2 regions of the Kitasatospora sp. NBC_00315 genome follow, and region 2 is predicted to be linked to the other one. Evidence: riboswitches for the same ligand, from Rfam matches in the RefSeq annotation. Region 2 holds a riboswitch; the other holds the start of a gene.

Region 1 (9,776 bases), 1.8 Mb from region 2:
TTCCTGCACGGCAACTACTGGGGCAACAAGTTCGGCGTCGCGAACACCAGCCACGGCTGCATCTCGATGCAGGACGTCCAGGGCGGCAGCGACAGCTCGGTGGCCGGCAAGTTCTTCAACGACTCGATCGTCGGCGACCCCGTCACGATCAAGAACTCGACCAGCGCCGTCGTCGACCCGTCCAACGGGCTGAGCGGCTGGACGATGAACTGGAAGAACTGGTAGTCCGCCCGCTCGTCCCGCTCGTACGACGGCCCGGCCCCTGTCCGCAGGGGCCGGGCCGGTCCGTTTCCCGGTCCGTTTCCCGGCTCCTTCCCGGTCCGGCGCCCGGGCCGTCCCGCCGGGTCCTCCCGCCGTGCGGTGCGCCCCGTCGGGCCGTGCCGCGCCTCGCCCCGCCGGGCCGTCGTGGCCGTCGGCCGTTCCCGGGGCCCGGCTTCCCGGCGCCCGGTCGTGTGGCGCAGGGCCCGCGCGGTAACGCTATGAGGACGGGCGCAACTTTTCCGGTGGGGGCGGCGTCCAGTGAGCTGGAGAGCCGGTCAGGGTCCGGCGATCGAGGGAGGGAGTCGGCCGTGCAGTCGACAGTCAGGCCCGTGGGGCCGATACGCAGGGCAGCGGCCGCCGCGCTCCTGGGCGGGGTGCTGGTGCTGACCACCGCCTGCGGTGGCGGCGCGAGTGGCGCGAGCGCGAGTGCGGGCGGCGGGGCACAGGCCGCGATGGCCGGGGGCGGCGCCTCGGCCCCGGCGGCGCCGGTGGCCGGGAAGTCCGGGCAGCCGCAGCCGAAGGTCTCCGCGGCGGTGCTGGACATCACGCCGAGGAACGGCGCCGCGGACGTCGCGCCGGGCGCGCTGCAGGTCTCGGTGGCGGGCGGGAGGCTGACCACCGTGCACGTGACCGACAAGGACGGCCGGGAGATACCCGGGAGCACCACCCCCGACGGCGCCAGGTGGGCCCCGGCGGCGCCGCTCGCCGTCGGCACGGCCTACCGGGTGAACGCGGTGGCCGCCGACGCGGCCGGGGTGGTCGCCTCGGCGGACAGCAGCTTCACCACGCTGACCCCGCAGCACGAGGCGAGCCCCTCCGACAACGTCACGGCCGGCGAGACGTACGGCGTCGGCATGATCGTCTCGCTGACGTTCGACAAGGACGTGCGCGACAAGGCGGAGGTGGCCAAGGGCATCACCTTCGAGACCGACAACGGCACCGAGGTCAAGGGCCACTGGTTCGGTGACCGCCGGCTGGACCTGCGCCCCGAGGCGTACTGGAAGCCGGGGACCAGAGTGACCGTCCACTACCGGCTGAAGAGCGTCGAGATCTCGCCCGGTGTCTACGGCGGGGTGGACACCGACGAGCCGTTCACCATCGGCCGCTCCCAGGTCTCCACGGTGGACGCCGACACCCACCGGATGACCGTGGTGCGCGACGGCCAGAGCTCCGTCATCCCGATCACCTCGGGCTCACCCGAGCACCCGACCTGGGGCGGCACGATGGTGATCTCCGCCAAGGAGGGCGTGGTGCGGATGCAGTCCAGCACCCTGCCGGGGATGACCGGGGCGCCGTACGACCTGATGGTGCCGCACTCGATGCGACTGACCGACTCCGGTACCTACCTGCACGGCAACTGGTGGGGCGACTCCTTCGGCAGGTCGAACACCAGCCACGGCTGCGTCGGGCTCCAGGACGTCAAGGGCGGCGGCGAGTCCACGGTGGCCGGCCGGTTCTACGCGTCGTCGATGGTCGGCGACGTGGTGACCGTGCTGCACTCCGACCGGGGCCAGGTGGAGCCGGACAACGGGCTCAGCGGTTGGAACGTGGCCTGGGGTTCCTGGTAGCACGACGAGCGGGGCCGCCCCGGTACGGGCGGTGGAAGGCCGACGGCGGTCCGATGAACGATCGGGCCGCCGGCGGCATATGCCGGACGGGTGGTGATTGTTTGCTCATTGTCCGTACGCGGCCGCATGCGTTCCGCAATGATGGAGCGCATGGCGGGATGGGGCGAAGCGGAACAGTCATCACATCCTGGTGCCGGTACGGTCGGTGACCTCGCCTCGGGGGGCGGCCCGCTGGCGCTGGCGGCCCTGGAGCGGCTCAGCCCGGCGGAGCTGGAACAGATCTGCTTCGGCCGGCTGCGCGACCAGACGGGATCGGACGAGGTCCTGCTGCCGTCCAGGCCGGGATCCGCCTCGGTGGCCCGCCGGCTGGTCCTCTCGGTGCTGCAGTCCTGGGATCTGCACCAGCAGCTGGAGGTCGGCGAGCTGCTCACCGGCGAGCTGGTCGCCAACGCCGTCCGCCACGCCGCCGGCCGCACGATCGGGCTCCAGGTGCAGAAGCGGCCGGGCTGGCTCCGGGTCGAGGTGCGGGACTCCTCGCGGGCCCTGCCCTGCCGGATCGTCGCCGAGCCGGGCGGCCAGGCGGGCAACGGACTGCTGCTGGTCGACGAGCTGGCCGACCGCTGGGGGGCGGACTTACTCCCGCGCGGCAAAGGCGTCTGGTTCGAGCTGAAGCTGCGCGAGCGGGGCTGAGGGAGCGGGGCCGGGAGCGGAGCCGGCTCGGGGCGGGCCGTCTGCCGTGCCCGGCAGGACCGGCCAGGGCCGCGCGGGCCGGACCCCGGCGGCCCGGAAACACGCAGGGCCCCCGGTCGCCGTGGTCGGCGTGGGGGCCCGTGCAGGTCATCGCGCCGGTCAGGGGGGTGCGTACCGCGCGATGGGGGACGGCCGTGCCAGGTCGGATGGTCGGCCGTGGTTCGCGTCCGGGGCGTCGTCACGCCCCGGACTCCTTCGACTATCGCATGTGTCTCACGATGTGAGCAAACCGAACGTCTTGGATTGGAAGGTTTGTAACCCACTTCACCTTTGGTGCGTGAAGGGATCCGCGAACTGACCTTTGATCATTCATCGTTGATGATCGTTCTCCGCCGGGAGCGCACCCGACCGCCGGGCCCGGTTCAGCACTCGATGACGTTGACCGCGAGGCCGCCGCGCGAGGTCTCCTTGTACTTGACCTTCATGTCGGCGCCGGTCTCCTTCATGGTCTTGATCGCCTTGTCGAGCGAGACGTGGTGGCGGCCGTCGCCGCGCAGCGCCATCCGGGCCGCCGTGATCGCCTTGACCGAGGCCATGCCGTTGCGCTCGATGCACGGGATCTGGACCAGGCCGCCGACCGGGTCGCAGGTCAGACCCAGGTTGTGCTCGATGCCGATCTCGGCGGCGTTCTCCACCTGCTCGGGCGAGCCGCCCAGCACCTCGGCCAGGCCGCCGGCCGCCATCGAGCAGGCCGAGCCGACCTCGCCCTGGCAGCCGACCTCGGCGCCGGAGATGGAGGCGTTCTCCTTGAAGAGCATGCCGATCGCGCCCGCCGCGAGCAGGAAGCGGACGATGCCGTCCTCGTCCGCGCCGGGGATGAAGTTCAGGAAGTAGTGCAGCACGGCCGGGATGATGCCCGCCGCGCCGTTGGTCGGCGCGGTGACGACCCGCTGCCCGGAGGCGTTCTCCTCGTTGACGGCCATCGCGTAGAGGGTGACCCACTCCATCGCGTTGGCCGGGCCGATGCCCTCCGCGCGCATCGCCCGGGCGCCCGAGGCGGCTCGGCGGCGGACCTTGAGCCCGCCGGGCAGGATCCCCTCGCGGGACATCCCGGCGGCGACGCACTCCTGCATCACCCGCCAGATCTCCAGCAGCCCGGTGCGGATCTCGGCCTCGCTGCGCCAGGCCTTCTCGTTCTCCAGCATCAGGCCGGAGATCGACAGTCCGGTCTCCCGGGTGAGCCGCAGCAGCTCCTCGCCGGTGCGGAAGGGGTAGCGCAGCGCGGTGTCGTCCGGCTTCCGCCGACCGAGTAGTACGTCTTCTCCAGTACGGGCACGCCGTCGGCGTCGTACGCGGCCAGGGTCATCCCGTTGGCGTGGTACGGAAGCGAGCGGCGCCGGTGCAGGATCAGCTGGGTGTCGGGGTCGAAGGCGATCCGGTGGGCGTCGGCCACGTCGTCGCCGAGCAGCCGCAGCTGCTTCGTCGCCTTGATCCGCTCGACGTCCAGGTCGGCCTGGTCGACGTCCACGGTGCGCGGGGAGTTGCCCTCCAGGCCGAGCAGGACGGCCTTGGGGGTGCCGTGGCCGTGGCCGGTGGCGCCCAGCGAGCCGAAGAGTTCGGCGCGGACGGCGGCGGTCTGGGCCAGCAACCCCTCGGACTTCAGTCGGCGGGCGAACATCCGCGCGGCCCGCATCGGGCCGACGGTGTGGGAACTCGACGGACCGATGCCGACGGAGAAGAGGTCGAAGACGCTGATGGCCACGGGGGGACGTCCTTGTCTGGTCTCGTGGAAGGACAAGCTGGTGCATGGGTCGGGGCACCGCGCTCCACGTTCCAGTGTGCGCGGTGCCCCGGGGATCCGGGAGGACGGCGGGGGTGGGCCGCCTCACGGTGTACTGCCGAGTACTGCCGAGTACTGCCGAAGGACTTACAGGTTCGGGTACAGCGGGTACTTCGCGGCCAGGGCGGAGACCCGGGCCTTCAGCGCGGCGGCCTTGGTCGCGTCGAAGGCGGGCAGCAGAGCCTCGGCGATGACGTCCGCCACCTCGCTGAAGTCCTCGGCCTGGAAGCCGCGGGTGGCGAGCGCCGGGGTGCCGATCCGCAGGCCGGAGGTGACCATCGGCGGGCGCGGGTCGTTCGGGACGGCGTTGCGGTTGACGGTGATGCCGACCTCGTGCAGGCGGTCCTCGGCCTGCTGGCCGTCCAGCTCGCTGTTGCGCAGGTCCACCAGGACGAGGTGGACGTCGGTCCCGCCGGAGAGCACGGAGACACCGGCCGCGGTCGCGTCGTCCTTGAGCAGGCGCTCGGCGAGGATCTTGGCGCCGGCCAGGGTGCGCTGCTGGCGCTCCTTGAACTCCTCGGAGGCGGCGACCTTGAAGGCGACCGCCTTGGCGGCGATCACGTGCTCCAGCGGGCCACCCTGCTGGCCGGGGAAGACCGCGGAGTTGATCTTCTTGGCGTACTCGGCCTTGGAGAGGATCACGCCGCCGCGGGGGCCGCCGAGGGTCTTGTGGGTGGTGGTGGTCACCACGTCCGCGTACGGCACCGGGTTGGGGTGCAGGCCCGCGGCCACCAGGCCGGCGAAGTGCGCCATGTCGACCATCAGCAGGGCGCCGACCTCGTCCGCGATGCGGCGGAAGGCGGCGAAGTCCAGCTGGCGCGGGTAGGCGGACCAGCCGGCGATGATCAGCTTGGGCTGGTGCTCCTTGGCCAGGCGCTCGACCTCGGCCATGTCGACCAGGTTGGTCTTCTCGTCGACGTGGTACGCGGCCACGTTGTAGAGCTTGCCGGAGAAGTTGATCTTCATGCCGTGGGTCAGGTGACCGCCGTGGGCCAGGCTCAGGCCCAGGATGGTGTCGCCCGGCTGGATCAGCGCGAACATCGCGGCGGCGTTGGCCTGCGCACCCGAGTGCGGCTGGACGTTGGCGTGCTCGGCGCCGAACAGGGCCTTCACCCGGTCGATGGCGATCTGCTCGGCCACGTCGACGTGCTCGCAGCCGCCGTAGTACCGGCGGCCGGGGTAGCCCTCGGCGTACTTGTTGGTCAGCACCGAGCCCTGGGCCTCCATGACCGCCACCGGGGCGAAGTTCTCGGAGGCGATCATTTCCAGGGTGGTCTGCTGGCGGTGCAGCTCGGCGTCGACCGCGGCGGCGATCTCCGGGTCGAGAGCGTGCAGGGACTGGTTGAGAACCGTCATCGTGGGATCTTCCCGTCATGGGGCAGCCGCGCGCCACGGATCGGCCGGGGAGGCGGCCTGGCGGCGGGCGGGAGCGGGCAAGGGACCGGGCGGGGGCGGCCGCCTCGCTGCGGCCGCCCCGTCGGGGTGGCTCAGCCGCCGGTGAGGGCGGTGTACTCGTCGGCGCTCAGCAGGTCGGCCGGCTCGCCGTCGAGCCGGACCTTGAACAGCCAGCCGCCCTCGAAGGGGGCGGAGTTCACCAGGGCCGGCTCGTCGATGACGGCCTGGTTGACCTCGGTGACCTCGCCGGTGGCGGGGGAGTAGAGGTCGCTGACCGACTTGGTGGATTCGAGCTCGCCACAGGTCTCACCTGCGGTGACGGCGTCGCCGACCTCGGGCAGCTGCACGTAGACGATGTCACCGAGGGCGTCGGCCGCGTGGGCGGTGATGCCGATGGTCGAGACACCGCCCTCGGCGGCGGTCAGCCACTCGTGCTCCTTGCTGAACTGCAGGTGCTGGGGGTTGCTCATGGCGTCATTCTCCAGGATGGGAAGCGGTCGGCGGAAAACGGGTGGCCGAAATGTCCGACGGGCGGACGTCGGGCAGGGGGCTCGCGGTGCGGGCGTCGGCTCAGCGGGCGCGCTTGTAGAACGGCAGGGCGACGACCTCGACGGGCTCGTGCTTGCCGCGCACGTCCACCGCGACGGTGCTGCCCGGCGTGGCGTGCGCGGCGTCCACGTACGCGATCGCGATGGGCCGGCCCAGCGTCGGGGACGGCGCGCCCGAGGTGATCAGGCCGATCGGGGCGCCCTCGGCGTCCACCACGGCGTACTCGGCCCGCGGCACGCGCCGGCCCTCGGAGACCAGGCCGACCAGCACCCGCGGCGGGTTGGCCCCGGCCTCGGCGGCCGCCCGCTCCAGCGCCTCACGGCCGACGAACGCCCCGCCGTTGGTGGTCTTGTCGAAGCGCACGACCCGGCCCAGGCCCGCGTCGAACGGGGTCAGGCCGGTGTTCAGCTCGTGGCCGTACAGCGGCATGCCCGCCTCCAGGCGCAGCGTGTCGCGGCAGGAGAGGCCGCAGGGGACCAGGCCGGCCTCCCGGCCCGCCTCGGTCAGCGCCGTCCACAGGTGCTCGGCGTCGGCGGGGGCCGAGAAGATCTCGAACCCGTCCTCGCCGGTGTAACCGGTGCGCGCGAGCCAGACCTGCTTGCCGGCCACGGTGGCGGGCAGCAGCGCGTAGTACTTGAGGCCGGGCAGGTCGGCGTCGGTGACCGAGGCCAGGATGCCGTTCGCCTCCGGGCCCTGGACGGCGATGAGCGCGTACGCGTCGCGGTCGTCGCGCACCACGGCGTCGAAGCCGGCGGCGCGGGCGGTCAGCTCGTCCAGCACCAGCTGGGCGTTGGAGGCGTTGGCCACCACGAGGTACTCGTCCTCGGCGGTGCGGTAGACGATCAGGTCGTCCAGGATGCCGCCGTCCTCGGCGCAGATCATCGTGTAGCGGGCGCGCAGCACGCCGAGCGCCGAGATGAAGCCGACCAGCGCGTGGTCGAGCAGCTCGCCGGCCTGCGGGCCGGTCACGGTGATCTCGCCCATGTGCGAGAGGTCGAACAGCCCGGCCTTCGTACGGACGGCGAGGTGCTCCTCGCGCTCGCTGCCGTAGCGCAGCGGCATGTCCCAGCCGGCGAAGTCGGTCATGGTGGCGCCGAGGGCGCGGTGCAGCGCGTCGAGCGCGGTGAGACGGGGGGACGACATGGCCTGTACTCCTTGGGCTTGGCACTCAGGTGTGCACACGCCGGACCGGCCCGGTGGGGCTCGACCTGCGCGCGGGCATGCGGCGGCTGGGTCTCCCCATCTGTCGTCACAACCTGAGAGCTTCACCGCGCGCTGCCCTGGGGACAGCATGGCGGCTTGCACCGTGGGTGGGCGCACGGCAGGGCCGTGGCCACTTTCCAGATGTGCCTCGCCCGTGCGGTAGGGGTGCCTGAGAGATTCCGGGGAGGACTTGCTCCTTCGGCGCCGGCCGCACCAGCTGGGCTGGCGCTCCGGACTCTCCCGCGCGGGTTCGAGCGGCCTGTATGGAGTTGGGCGCCCCGGCCGAATCGCGCACGAGGACGCGGACAGTGTCTCACAGGCTCGGCTCGCCTCCGGGGCTGTTCCTGTCTTGGGCTCGGCTCGCCTCCGGGGCGCTTTGGTCCGGCGCCGACGGTCGTCGCTCCCGCGGTCGCTTCGCTCCCTTCCTCGCTCTCTCCCTTTCGGCACCGGCGCGCCCCTTCGGCTCGCTCGCGGGCTGGAGGGGCCCTTTCGGCACCGGCGCGCCCCTTCGGCTCGCTCGCGGGCTGGTGGGGGCTCGGCTGGTCCGGGGGCGGGTCGGGCGGGGCCCTGCAGGGCTCGGCGTGGCCGGTGCGGGGGCGGTGTGGGCCGATAGGCTTGTGCGGCAGCGGCGAGAGATGGGGCGGTACAGGGGCTTATGGGGTACCCGGTGGAGGACACGCAGGGGTGGGGCAGTGCGGAGGCGGCGCCGGCCGGCGGCAGTTGGCCGGCGAACGAGTTGGAGCAGGTGCTCACCGCCGCGCTCGGTGATCCGGGTGCCACGCCCAGGGTGATCGAGGTGCTGGCGCGCAGCCAGGTCTGGGTGCCGCTGCCGGCCGGTGCGGACCCGCAGGGGCAGTCGCTGGACCTGCCGACCATCGAGCTGGCCGGTGCGCCGTACGTCCCGGTGTTCTCGTCCCAGGAGCAGTTCCTCCAGCACGCCCCGGGGCTGGCCTTCGCGGTCGCCCCGGTCTGGGAGTTCGCCCGGGGGATGCCGCTCGGGCTCGGCATCGCGGTGAACCCGCACGCGCCGGTGGGGATCCCGGTGCCGCCGGCGGGGGTGGCGGAGCTGCGGCGCGGGCCGCGCGAGGATCGTTGGGACGGCGGCGAGGACGCCGCGGCCGGTGGCCGGGTGGCGCTGCGCGAACCGTCGCCGCAGGAGGAGCCGTTCGGCTTCCTGGCCGCGGCGAGCGCCGAACTCTCTTCTCTGCCCGGTGTGCTGACGGCTCGTCGGGCGCTGGCCAGCGTGGAGGGGGAGCCGACCGTGCTGTTCGTCGGCGTCCAGCTCGACCCGGCCTGGCCGGCCGACCCGGCGGCGGTGAACGAGGCGCTCGGGCGGGCGCTGGGAACCGCTCCGCTGCCGGGGGGCGTCCACCTCGTGCTGCTCGACCTGGTGGACGACCCGGTGGTCGAGTGGCTGCTGAACCGGGTACAGCCGTTCCACGTACGGATGTGATCGGGCCGGCCGGGGCACGTCGGCATGGCGACTGTCCGCAGCGCCCCATAGGCTGCCTGCGGACATCCCGGGACGGACAACCCTGCCACAGTGGCGGCGGCAGACCAGGAAGAGGGCTCGAAGTGGGCGAGCGGGGCGAGCGCGCCGGCAGACGGTGCGCACTTCGCGCGGCGGCCGGCGAGGTGCGCACGGCGAAGGCGGCGGCGTGCACGGCAGTGCGCGCATACGCGCGCGCGGGGGTGCGCCGATGAGCGCGGGAGCGGCCGGCGCCGGTGCGCCGGGGCCCTGGGGTCCGCCCCCCGCCGCGCGTCCCGTCGCGGACCCGGGCGCGTTGGAGCGGGCACTGCGCGAGGTCGGGCCGGATCGCTTCGAGGCGTACGAGGTCCTGCTGCGCGCCCTGGCCGAGGGCCAGGTCTGGATGCTGCTCTGGCACGGTACGCCGGGCAGTCCCGACGCCCAGTACGGGAACATGGACGTCTCCGGGCACGGCTACGCGCCGGCCGTCACCTCGCCCGAGCAGCTCGCGGCGAGTGGCTGGGTCCGCGGGCACGAGGTGATCACCGGCCAGGAGATCGCCGCCTCGCTGTACCGCACCCGCTGGGGGCTGTGGCTGAACCCGCACGCCCCGGGTGGCGGGGTCGGCATCCCCTGGGCCGACCTGCGCCGGATCGCGGCCGGCCTGGACCGGCTGCCGGCCGGGCCGCTCCAGCTGAGCGAACCCCAGGTCCAGGCGCCGCAGTTCTACGGTCTGCTGGAGCACCAGGCGATGGAGGTCCGGGCGGTCAGGGCACTGCGCCGCGCCTGGGTGCGCCCGGCG
Region 2 (9,776 bases):
GCACCGGCTCGCCCGCGCGCATGTACTCCACATAGCGCCGGGTCATCGCGGCGAGCGCGGCCGGACGGTCCATCCCGAAATGGTCGCAGAGCCGGTGGAAGGTGGCGCTCTGCCAGGCCGCTCCGTTGGTGCGGCGCAGGCAGCGCTGCTCGATGATCCCCAGGTAGCGGTCCCGGTCGGCCGGCTCGACGCCCCATTCGTCGAGCCCCTGATGGGCCAGTGGCAGCAGTTCGTTGAGCACCAGATCGACGGCCGCAACGGCGCCGAGCCCGCCGCCGCGCCCGGTCCGGCCCGCGCGCGGCCACTGCAGCACGGCGTCGATGCCGTGGCGTGCCGCCGTGTGGAAGTTCTCGTCGGCCCGCTCGAACGGGAGCCTGGTCCAGATCGGCCTGGACTGCTCGCCCAGCACCCGGACCAGTCCGTAGTAGAAGGCCGCGTTGGCCAGCGTGTCGGCGACGGTGGGCCCGGCGGGCAGCACCCGGTTCTCCACCCGCAGGTGCGCGACGCCGTCGGCGACGTCGTACACCGGCCGGTTCCAGCGGTAGACGGTGCCGTTGTGCAGGCGCATCTCGGCGAGCCGGGGCGCGCCGCCGGAGGCGAGGACCTTGACCGGGTCCTCGTCGTCGCAGATCGGCAGCAGCGCGGGGAAGTAGCGCAGGTTCTCGGCGAAGAGGTCGAGTGCGGAGTCGACCCACCGTTCGCCGAACCAGGTGATCGGGCGCACGCCCTGTGCCTTGAGCTCGGCCGAACGGGTGTCACAGGCTTGCTGGAACAGCACCGGACGGGTCTCGGCCCACAGCTCCCGGCCGAACAGGAAGGGCGAGTTGGCGCCCAGCGCGAGCTGCGCGGCGGAGATCGCCTGGGCGGCGTTCCAGACCGAGGAGAAGCGCTCGGGGGTAACCTGCAGATGCATCTGCAGCGAGGTCGCGGCCGCCTCGGCGACCATCGACACCGACTCCAGCTGCAGTCGCTCGACGCCCTCGATGTCCAGCGCGATGTCCTCGCCGCGGGCTGCCAGGATCTGGTCGCTGAGCAGGCTGAAGCGCTGGTTGTGGGACATCGAGTCGAGGCCCGTGTGGTCGTTCTCCAGAGTCGGGAGGATGCCGATCATGACGATCCGCGCGCCCACCTCGGCCGCCTTGCGGTCGGCGTAGCGCAACCCGGTGTCGATCTCCTCGCGCAGCTCCTCCAGGACGTGGCCGCCGAGCCGGTGCGGGGCGATGTTGACCTCGATGTTGAACTGTCCCAGTTCGGTCTGGAAGTCGCTGGAGGCGATGGCACTGAGCACCTGCTCGTTACGCATCACCGGCTGGCCCTGCTCGTCGGCCAGGTTGAGTTCGATCTCCAGACCCATCACGGCCCTGGGCCGGTCGAACCGGCCCTCACCGAGCATCCGCTCCAGGACGTCGAGACAGGACTGGAGCTTGCGCCGGTACATCTGCCGGTCCGACAGGTCCGCACGCGTGGCCACGACCTTCTCGCCCATGGGTCCCCTCCTCCTAGGCCGACCGTGCAAGCATCATGCCCATCCGGAAGATCGATACCCGATGGGGCCGAACCCACTGCGCCGCAAGGAAACTGACGCCCTTTCAGTCGAATGCCGACTTGCCCGGCGCCACCGAACGTGATAAACAGGTCACCCTGCGCACCTGTTCGAGTAGAATTCGCACTGCGCTCAAGCCCGGTCTGCCACCGCTCCGGCGTCGACGACGCCACCGGAGCCCCGACGGCGGCAGCCGCGCCCGCACCGCGATCATGCCCAACCGGACACGGCCCAGGTTTCCGTCACACCAGACACGCCACGCCGGTATGCCGCACTCGCACGCCGATCTCTCACGGAGAGGCGACCCCGCCATGACATTGCAGACTCCCCAGCCGCCGCCGAGCGCCCTGCGCGCCGTCCTGGCCGCGCTCGACTCGCCGACCGCGCTGCGCCAGCCCGCCGCCGCGGCGCTGCGCCACCCCGCCGGCACACTGCTGCCCGCACATCCGCTCGCCGTCCACGTTCTGGAGGGCCCACGCCCCCGGCTCACGGCCGCACGGCGTACGGGCTGGCGGTTCCTGATCAAGGACGGCGGCCAGGTGGCCGCCGCGGCCGAGGTGGTCCAGGGCGTCGAGGGGCACACCTTCTCCCATTTCACCGCCGGTCCGTACCTGGACTCGACGGTCCGGGCGCTGCGCCAGGCCTGGCAGCTCGCCCAGGTCTCGCGCACCCGCCGACAGCCCCGGCTGCTGACCTTCCCCGGCCACTACGCGACCGCGCTGTGGCTGCACAGCCCCGACGCCGACCCGGCCGGCGATCTGCTCATCCCGCTGGCGCCGGCGCCCCTGGGGGTCACCGCGCACCGCGCCTACCCGGCCGCCGATCTGCTCGCGGTGCTGGCGCCTTCGCCCGGATCCGCCCCGACCGGCTCGACCGGCTCCCTGGTGCTCGGGCTCTCCTGACCCGGCCGCCGGCGCTCCGGCCGGGACCGGGAAACCACCGATCGGGCTACTGCGCCTGGTCCGATCGGGCCATCACAGGAGTGGCCCGATCGGCAGGTATTTCCACCGGAAGCCATCTGAACGGGTGATCTCTGGGCACGAGTTGTGGCGCATGTCACCAAATTGCTGCGCGAAGGCCGTCCGGCGCCGACACTGGGATCCAGCGTGGAAGGGCCACCTGTCCTACCCACAGATTCGCCGGTTCACACCTGGGGCCGGCGGGACAGGATCCGACTACCGCGGCGGCTCCCGACGGTCATCCGACGGAACCGCATCACGGGGAGGATCGCAAGCGAAGCGAGGGTACGACCCATGTGCCAGCACAGTCCTGAGTGCCCGTCGGCCGACTCCGAGGACCGTGAGGCGGCCGCCACGGTGGCCTGCCACCCGGAGCAGGGCTGGAGCCTGCTCTGCAACGGCGTCCTGCTCTTCGAGGACACCGGCGAGCTGCTGCCCGACGGCAGGGTGATCGCCCCGCGCCGCCCGCTGGCCGTCGCGGCCTGAGCACCCGCCCGGCTCCGGGGGCCGGAGCCGGGCCACGACGGACGGGTGGGCCCCGGCGGATCGGTTCCGCCGGGGCCCACCCGTCCGGGGTCCGGGTGACGTGCCCGGGGGCTCATGGCCCGTCGGCACGCCACCCGTCGACCGTGGCCGTCAGGCGCCGTACTCGTCCATCGGCGGGCAGGAGCAGACCAGGTTCCGGTCACCGTACGCGCCGTCGATCCGGCTGACCGGCGGCCAGTACTTGTCCGCCGGGTTCACCCCGGCCGGGAAGACCGCCTCCTGTCGGGAGTAGCCGCGAGTCCACTCCCCGGCCATCGTCGCGGCGGTGTGCGGGGCGCCCCGCAGCGGGTTGTCGTCGGCCGCCCACTCGCCCGAGCCGACCTTCTCGATCTCCGCGCGGATCTCGATCATCGCGGCGCAGAACCGGTCGATCTCGTGCAGGTCCTCGGACTCGGTGGGCTCGATCATCAGCGTGCCGGCCACCGGGAACGACATGGTCGGCGCGTGGAAGCCGTAGTCGACCAGGCGCTTGGCGATGTCGTCCACGCTCACGCCCGTCTCCTTGGTGAGCGGACGGATGTCGATGATGCACTCGTGCGCGACCAGGCCGCCGGGGCCGGTGTAGAGCACCGGGTAGTACGGCGCGAGCCGCTTGGCGATGTAGTTGGCGTTCAGGACCGCGACCTGGGTCGCGTGCTTCAGGCCCTCGCCGCCCATCAGCCGGACGTACGCCCAGGAGATCGGCAGGATCGCCGCGGAGCCCCAGGGCGCGGCCGAGATCGGGCCGACGCCGGTGGCCGGTCCCGCCTCGCTCTGCAGCGGGTGGTTGGGCAGGTACGGCGCCAGGTGCGCGCGGACCGCCACCGGGCCGACGCCCGGGCCGCCGCCGCCGTGCGGGATGCAGAAGGTCTTGTGCAGGTTCAGGTGCGAGACGTCCGCGCCGAACTTGCCCGGCTTGGCCAGGCCCACCAGCGCGTTGAGGTTGGCGCCGTCCACGTACACCTGGCCGCCGGCCTCGTGCACCGCCGCGCAGATGTCGGTGATGGTCTCCTCGAACACGCCGTGCGTGGAGGGGTAGGTGACCATCAGGACGGCGAGCTGCTCACGGTGCTGCTCGATCTTGGCCCGCAGGTCGTCGACGTCCACGTCGCCGTCGGTCAGCGTCTTGACCACGACCACCCGCATGCCGGCCATCACGGCGGAGGCCGCGTTGGTGCCGTGCGCGGAGGACGGGATCAGGCAGACGTCACGCTGGGTGTCGCCGTTGGCGTGGTGGTACGCACGGACCGCCAGCAGGCCGGCCAGCTCGCCCTGCGAACCGGCGTTGGGCTGGATCGAGACGGCGTCGTAGCCGGTCACCTCGACCAGCTGCTGCTCCAGCTGGCGGATCAGGGTGAGGTAGCCCTGGGCCTGCTCGATCGGGGCGAAGGGGTGCAGCTGGCCGAACTCGGGCCAGGTCACCGCCTCCATCTCGGTCGTCGCGTTGAGCTTCATGGTGCAGGAACCCAGCGGGATCATGCCCCGGTCCAGCGCGTAGTCGCGGTCCGACAGCCGGCGCAGGTAGCGCAGCATGGCGGTCTCCGAGCGGTGGCTGTGGAACACCGGGTGGGTCAGGTAGTCGTCCTCGCGCAGCAGCGCGGCCGGCAGCGCGTCGGCCGTCTCGTCGACCGGGCCCACGGCCACGCCGAAGGCGGCCCAGACACCGGCCAGGTGCTCGCGGGTGGTGGTCTCGTCGCAGGAGACCGACACCAGGTCCTCGCCGTCCTGGTACACGTTGATGCCGTGGTCGCGCGCGGCGGCGGCCACCGAGGCGGCGCGGCCCGGCACCCGGGCGGTGACGGTGTCGAAGAACTCGCCGTGCAGCAGCTCCACGCCCCCGGCGCGCAGGCCGGCCGCGAGCGCGGCGGCGTAGCGGTGGGTGCGGCGGGCGATGTCCGCGAGACCGTCCGGGCCGTGGTAGACCGCGTACATCGAGGCCATCACGGCGAGCAGCACCTGCGCGGTGCAGATGTTGCTGGTGGCCTTCTCGCGGCGGATGTGCTGCTCGCGGGTCTGCAGCGCGAGCCGGTAGGCGCGGTTGCCGTCCGCGTCGACCGAGACCCCGACCAGGCGGCCGGGCAGCGAACGGGCGTACTCGGCGCGCACCGAGAGGTAGCCGGCGTGCGGGCCGCCGAAGCCCATCGGGACGCCGAAGCGCTGCGAGGTGCCGCAGGCGATGTCGGCGCCCAGCGAGCCGGGCGACCTGAGCAGGGTGAGCGCCAGCAGGTCGGCGGCCACGGCGACGACGGCGCCGAGGCCGTGGGCCTGCTCGATCACGGGCGCGAGGTCGCGCACGACACCGGAGGCGCCCGGGTACTGGAGCAGCAGGCCGAAGACGCCGCGCTCGGCGATCTCGGCCGGGATGCCCTCGGCGAGGTCGGCGACGACCACCTCGACGCCGGTCGGCTCCGCACGGGTCCGGATGACCGCGACGGTCTGCGGGAGCGTCTCGGCGTCGACCAGGAAGACGCCGCCCTTGACCTTGGTGACCCGGCGGGCCAGTGCCATCGCCTCGGCGGCGGCGGTGCCCTCGTCGAGCAGCGAGGAACCGGAGGTCGCCAGGCCCGTCAGGTCGGAGACCACGGTCTGGAAGTTGAGCAGAGCCTCCAGGCGGCCCTGCGAGATCTCCGGCTGGTAGGGCGTGTACGCCGTGTACCAGGCCGGGTTCTCCATGACGTTGCGCAGGATCACCGGCGGGGTGAAGGTGCCGTAGTAACCGAGGCCGATCATCGGCGTGAGGACCTGGTTGCGGGCGGCCAGCACGCGCAGTTCGGCGAGCACCTCGGCCTCGCTGTGGCCCGCCGGCAGGTCGAGGCCGTCGATGGATCGGATCGCCTCGGGCACGGCGGCGGCGGACAACTCGTCGAGGGAGCCGTAGCCCACCTGGGCGAGCATCTTCTCCTGCGCCGCGACGTCGGGGCCGATGTGGCGGTTCTCGAAGGGACTGGCCTGCTCGAGCTCGGCAAGGGTGGCGGAGCTGCGCGGGTGACCCGCGTTCGGCTGGGCGTTCATGGTGGTCGAGGCCTCCTGGTCACGGACCGGCGGGGGCGCGTACGCCGGTCGGCCGTGGCCGCTGCGGACAGCGGGCCGGCCCTGGCGAACGAACCCAACAGGCCTCCCCCTCTGTCATCGGGACCTGAGAGCTTCGCCCGCACGGGGGCGCGAAGGCACCCCGTCGGCTTGCACCGTCGGTGAGGGTGGTGGCCGTCGGCTCCCTCGCCGGCGGTCCTGCCCTGCTTTCCAGAGTGACCTATCCCACACGGTACGGATGCCTGAGAGATTCCGGGGAGGAGTTGCTCCTTCGGCGCCCCCACCACGGGTTTCGTGTGGCCGGGGACTCTCCCGAGCGGGCTCGGCGGTCGCGCCCAGGGTACCAGCGGGAGCCGGGCGCGACACGGGCCCCTGCCCGCGGACCCCGCGATTTCGGTCACCCCGGACGGCCGATCGGGTGGCACGAACGGCCGCGCTCCGCTCGCACCCGTCCGGTTCATGGCTTTTCGTATGAAGTGGCGGATGGGCAGAGCCCTCCAGCCCTACTCCTGCGGGAGTTCCGCAGGAGCATCGCACTGGAGGAACTGAGTGCAAACCGACATCGACCCCCGCGACCTCATCGGGCACCGGGCCGTCGACCGCAACGGCGACAAGATCGGCACCGTCGACGAGGTGTACCTGGACGACGCGACCGGCCAGCCCGAGTGGGCGGCCGTCCGGACGGGCATCTTCGGGCGGGACGCCTTCGTCCCGCTGACGACCAGCGAGTTCTCCGGTGACGAGTTGCGGGTCCCGTACGACAAGTCGCTGGTCAAGGAGTCGCCGGACTTCGGCGTGGGGCAGCACCTCTCCCCCGCCCAGGAACTTCAGCTGTACCGCTACTACGGCCTGGACACGCCCGTGGACGACCGGTCCGGCTCCGGGTCGGCCGGGGCCGACGGGCCGGGCGACGAACCGGCCGATCTGGACTTCGGCGCGGTGGCCCCGGCGGCGGCCGGCGGCGCGGCGGCCGGGGCGGCGACGGTCGCCACCGCCGCGGTCGCGAGCGAGCGGGCCGAGAAGCTGGAGAAGGTCGAGAGCAACGTCCGGCCCGTCACCGCGCAGGCACCCGCACCCGCACCGGTGTCGGCCGCCGCCGCTCCGGTGTCCGCCGCCGCCGCGAGCAGGACGGTCCCGGGCGAGGCCGTCCCGGCGGCCGCCGCACAGCCCGCCCGGTCGCCGGGCGAGACCACGGCCGGACAGGGCGCCGCCGACACGTCCCCGCACGGGCCGGTGGAGATCACCTGCCACGAGGAGCGGCTGGACATCAGCACCGAGTGGCAGGTGACGTACACCGCCAGGCTCCGCAAGTACGTGACGAGCGAGACGGTCGAGCGGCACGTGCCGGTGGTGCGCGAGCGGGTCCGGGTGGAGCGGGTGCCGGTCACCGAGGGCGAGCGGGACGCGCTGACCCAGGAGGAGATCGCGGAGGCCGTGGAGGAGGTGACGCTGCGCGAGGAGCGCCCGGTGGTGCGCAAGTACCTGGTGCCGATCGAGCGGGTGCGGCTGGTCGTCGAGCGGTACACCGACGACCACGTGGTCCGTGAGGAGCTGCACCGCGAGCACGTCGAGATCCACGACGACTCCGCGAACGCCGGCCAGGCCGCCCCCGGTGCGCCGGGGGCGTCGGGCACCGCCGCCCCGGCGGCCCCGGCGTCCACGACCGCCGGCCCGGCCTCGGGGGCGCCGTCCTCCCCCGCGCCCGGCGCGGCGACCACGGCCGTGACTCCCCCGCACCTCGGACAGAGCCGCCCCGAGCCCCTGCGCTCGATGGGCTGACCGTCCGGCACGGCACACGAGGACCCCGGGCCGGGCGGCCCGGGGTCCTCTCGTCCGCCGAAGCTTCACCGATCGATATTTGACACTCTTAAGTATCTCGGTGCATCTTTGTCCAGCTGGTTCACTTTCCCTCGCCTGAAGCATCGTCTTGAGGCGCAGACCCTGGAGGAAGCACCGTGAGTGAGGCACCACAGCCCACCACCGCGGCAGCCGGACAGAGCAGTTCCCGGGTACTCCCGGCCCTGATCCTGGCGATGCTGTCGTTCAGCGTGGTGCAGACCGCGGTCGTCCCGATCCTGCCCTCGCTCGCCAAGGAACTGGGCGTCTCCGGTTCCAACATCACCTGGCTGATGACGGCCAACCTGCTCTCCGCGGCCGTCCTCACCCCGCTGCTGGGCCGCTTCGGCGACCTGCGCGGACGCAAGCAGATGCTGCTGATCTCGCTGGCCGGCCTGGTCGCCGGTTCGGTCCTCGCGGTGAGCACCCACTCGTTCACCTGGCTGGTCGTGGCCCGCGTACTGCAGGGTGCGGGCGGTGGCGTGCTCCCGCTGGCGATCAGCATCGTCCGCGACGAGCTGCCCAAGGAGAAGGTCACCGGCGGCGTCGCCGGTATCAGCGCCTCGATGGGCGTCGGCAGCGGCCTCGGCCTGGTGGCCACCGGCCTGCTGCTGGAGCACTGGAGCTACAAGTCCATCTTCTGGATGGGCCTGGTCTTCGGCCTCATCGCGTTCGCCCTGGTCGCCCTGCGCGTCCCGAAGGACCCGGTGGTCGACAAGGAGGGCGGCGCCGACCCGCTGGGCGCGCTGACCCTGGCCGGCTGGCTCTCCGCGCTGCTGGTCGCGGTCAGCCAGGGCAACAGCTGGGGCTGGACGTCCAACAAGACCCTCGGCCTGTTCGCCGTCGCCGCCGTGGTCGCCCTGATCTGGGGGATCATCGAGGTCAAGGTCAAGCACCCGCTGGTCGACATGTCGATGATGTCCCGCCCCGCGGTCGCCTTCACCAACCTGGCCGGCCTGCTCATCGGGTTCGGCATGTACGGCTCGTTCATGGTGATCAGCAACTTCGCGCAGACCCCCGCGCGGCTGACCCACTACGGCTTCACCGCGACCGTCCTGCACGCCGGTGTGATGCTGCTCCCGTCCGCCGTCGGCAGCATGGTCGCCGCCCCGCTCGGCGCGGTGCTGATCGCCCGGCGCGGCCCGCGGCTGCCGCTGGTCCTCGGCGGCGTCCTCGGCGCCGTCGCGATGGCCTACCTGGCCACCAGGCACAGCCACGAGGCGGACATCTACACCGCCTCGGCCATCTTCGGCCTGGGCATCGGCCTCGCGTTCTCCGCGATGCCGGCCTACATCAACGGCGCCGTCCCGGTGGAGCAGAGCGGCATCGCCAACGGCATGAACGCCGTCCTGCGGACCGTCGGCGGCGCCATCGGCACCGCCGTGATGGCCGCCATCCTCACCGGTGACACCATCCCGCGGCTGCCCGTCGCCCTGCCGACGCTGAACGCCTACGAGCACGCGTTCTGGACCGCCGCCGCCGTCTGCGCCGTCGCCGGCGCCGTGCCGTTCCTCATCCGCCGGATCAAGGCGGCCGCCCCGGCGACCGAGCTCTCCGGGGAGCAGACCTCCAGCCCCGAGCTGGTGAAGACCGACGCCTGACGAGGCGTCCACCCCCGCACCTGGGGACAGGGTGCGGGGGGCGGGGCCACCGGGGATCGACGAGGGCATCGCGATCACCCCACGGCCCGGCCCGACACGCGGCCCCGCCCGGACTCCTCCGGGCGGGGCCGCGTCGCGCACCGGCGCGATCCGGGAGCGGCGCCGCACTGCACCGCACCGCCCCAGCACCGCCGCACCGCCGCACCGCATCGCCCCAGCACCGCCCCAGCACCGCCCCAGCACCGCCGCACCCCCTTACCCCTTCACCGCCGCAACGGCAGC

Evidence for each region. Region 2 has a riboswitch for glycine ahead of gcvP (aminomethyl-transferring glycine dehydrogenase). Riboswitches for the same ligand answer to the same signal wherever they lie in the genome.
Region 1: another riboswitch for glycine. It lies ahead of gcvT (glycine cleavage system aminomethyltransferase GcvT); the one in region 2 lies ahead of gcvP (aminomethyl-transferring glycine dehydrogenase).

Annotation. Positions count from the first base shown of each region.
Region 1 covers NZ_CP108025.1:2,995,397-3,005,172, reverse strand. Annotated here, with positions in the region: gene OG823_RS11990 (Ig-like domain-containing protein) at 1-225, shown strand, start outside; gene OG823_RS11985 (Ig-like domain-containing protein) at 591-1,829, shown strand; gene OG823_RS11980 (ATP-binding protein) at 1,980-2,519, shown strand; partial or broken gene OG823_RS11975 (L-serine ammonia-lyase) at 2,942-4,281, opposite strand; gene glyA (serine hydroxymethyltransferase) at 4,447-5,715, opposite strand; gene gcvH (glycine cleavage system protein GcvH) at 5,847-6,224, opposite strand; gene gcvT (glycine cleavage system aminomethyltransferase GcvT) at 6,325-7,446, opposite strand; glycine riboswitch at 7,654-7,759, opposite strand; gene OG823_RS11955 (enhanced serine sensitivity protein SseB) at 8,162-8,959, shown strand; gene OG823_RS11950 (enhanced serine sensitivity protein SseB C-terminal domain-containing protein) at 9,207-9,776, shown strand, end outside.
Region 2 covers NZ_CP108025.1:1,201,772-1,211,547, forward strand. Annotated here, with positions in the region: gene OG823_RS05070 (glutamate--cysteine ligase) at 1-1,486, opposite strand, end outside; gene OG823_RS05075 (hypothetical protein) at 1,855-2,445, shown strand; gene OG823_RS05080 (DUF5999 family protein) at 2,797-2,988, shown strand; gene gcvP (aminomethyl-transferring glycine dehydrogenase) at 3,139-6,039, opposite strand; glycine riboswitch at 6,278-6,382, opposite strand; gene OG823_RS05090 (PRC and DUF2382 domain-containing protein) at 6,607-7,836, shown strand; gene OG823_RS05095 (MFS transporter) at 8,013-9,494, shown strand; gene OG823_RS05100 (DNA polymerase IV) at 9,758-9,776, opposite strand, start outside.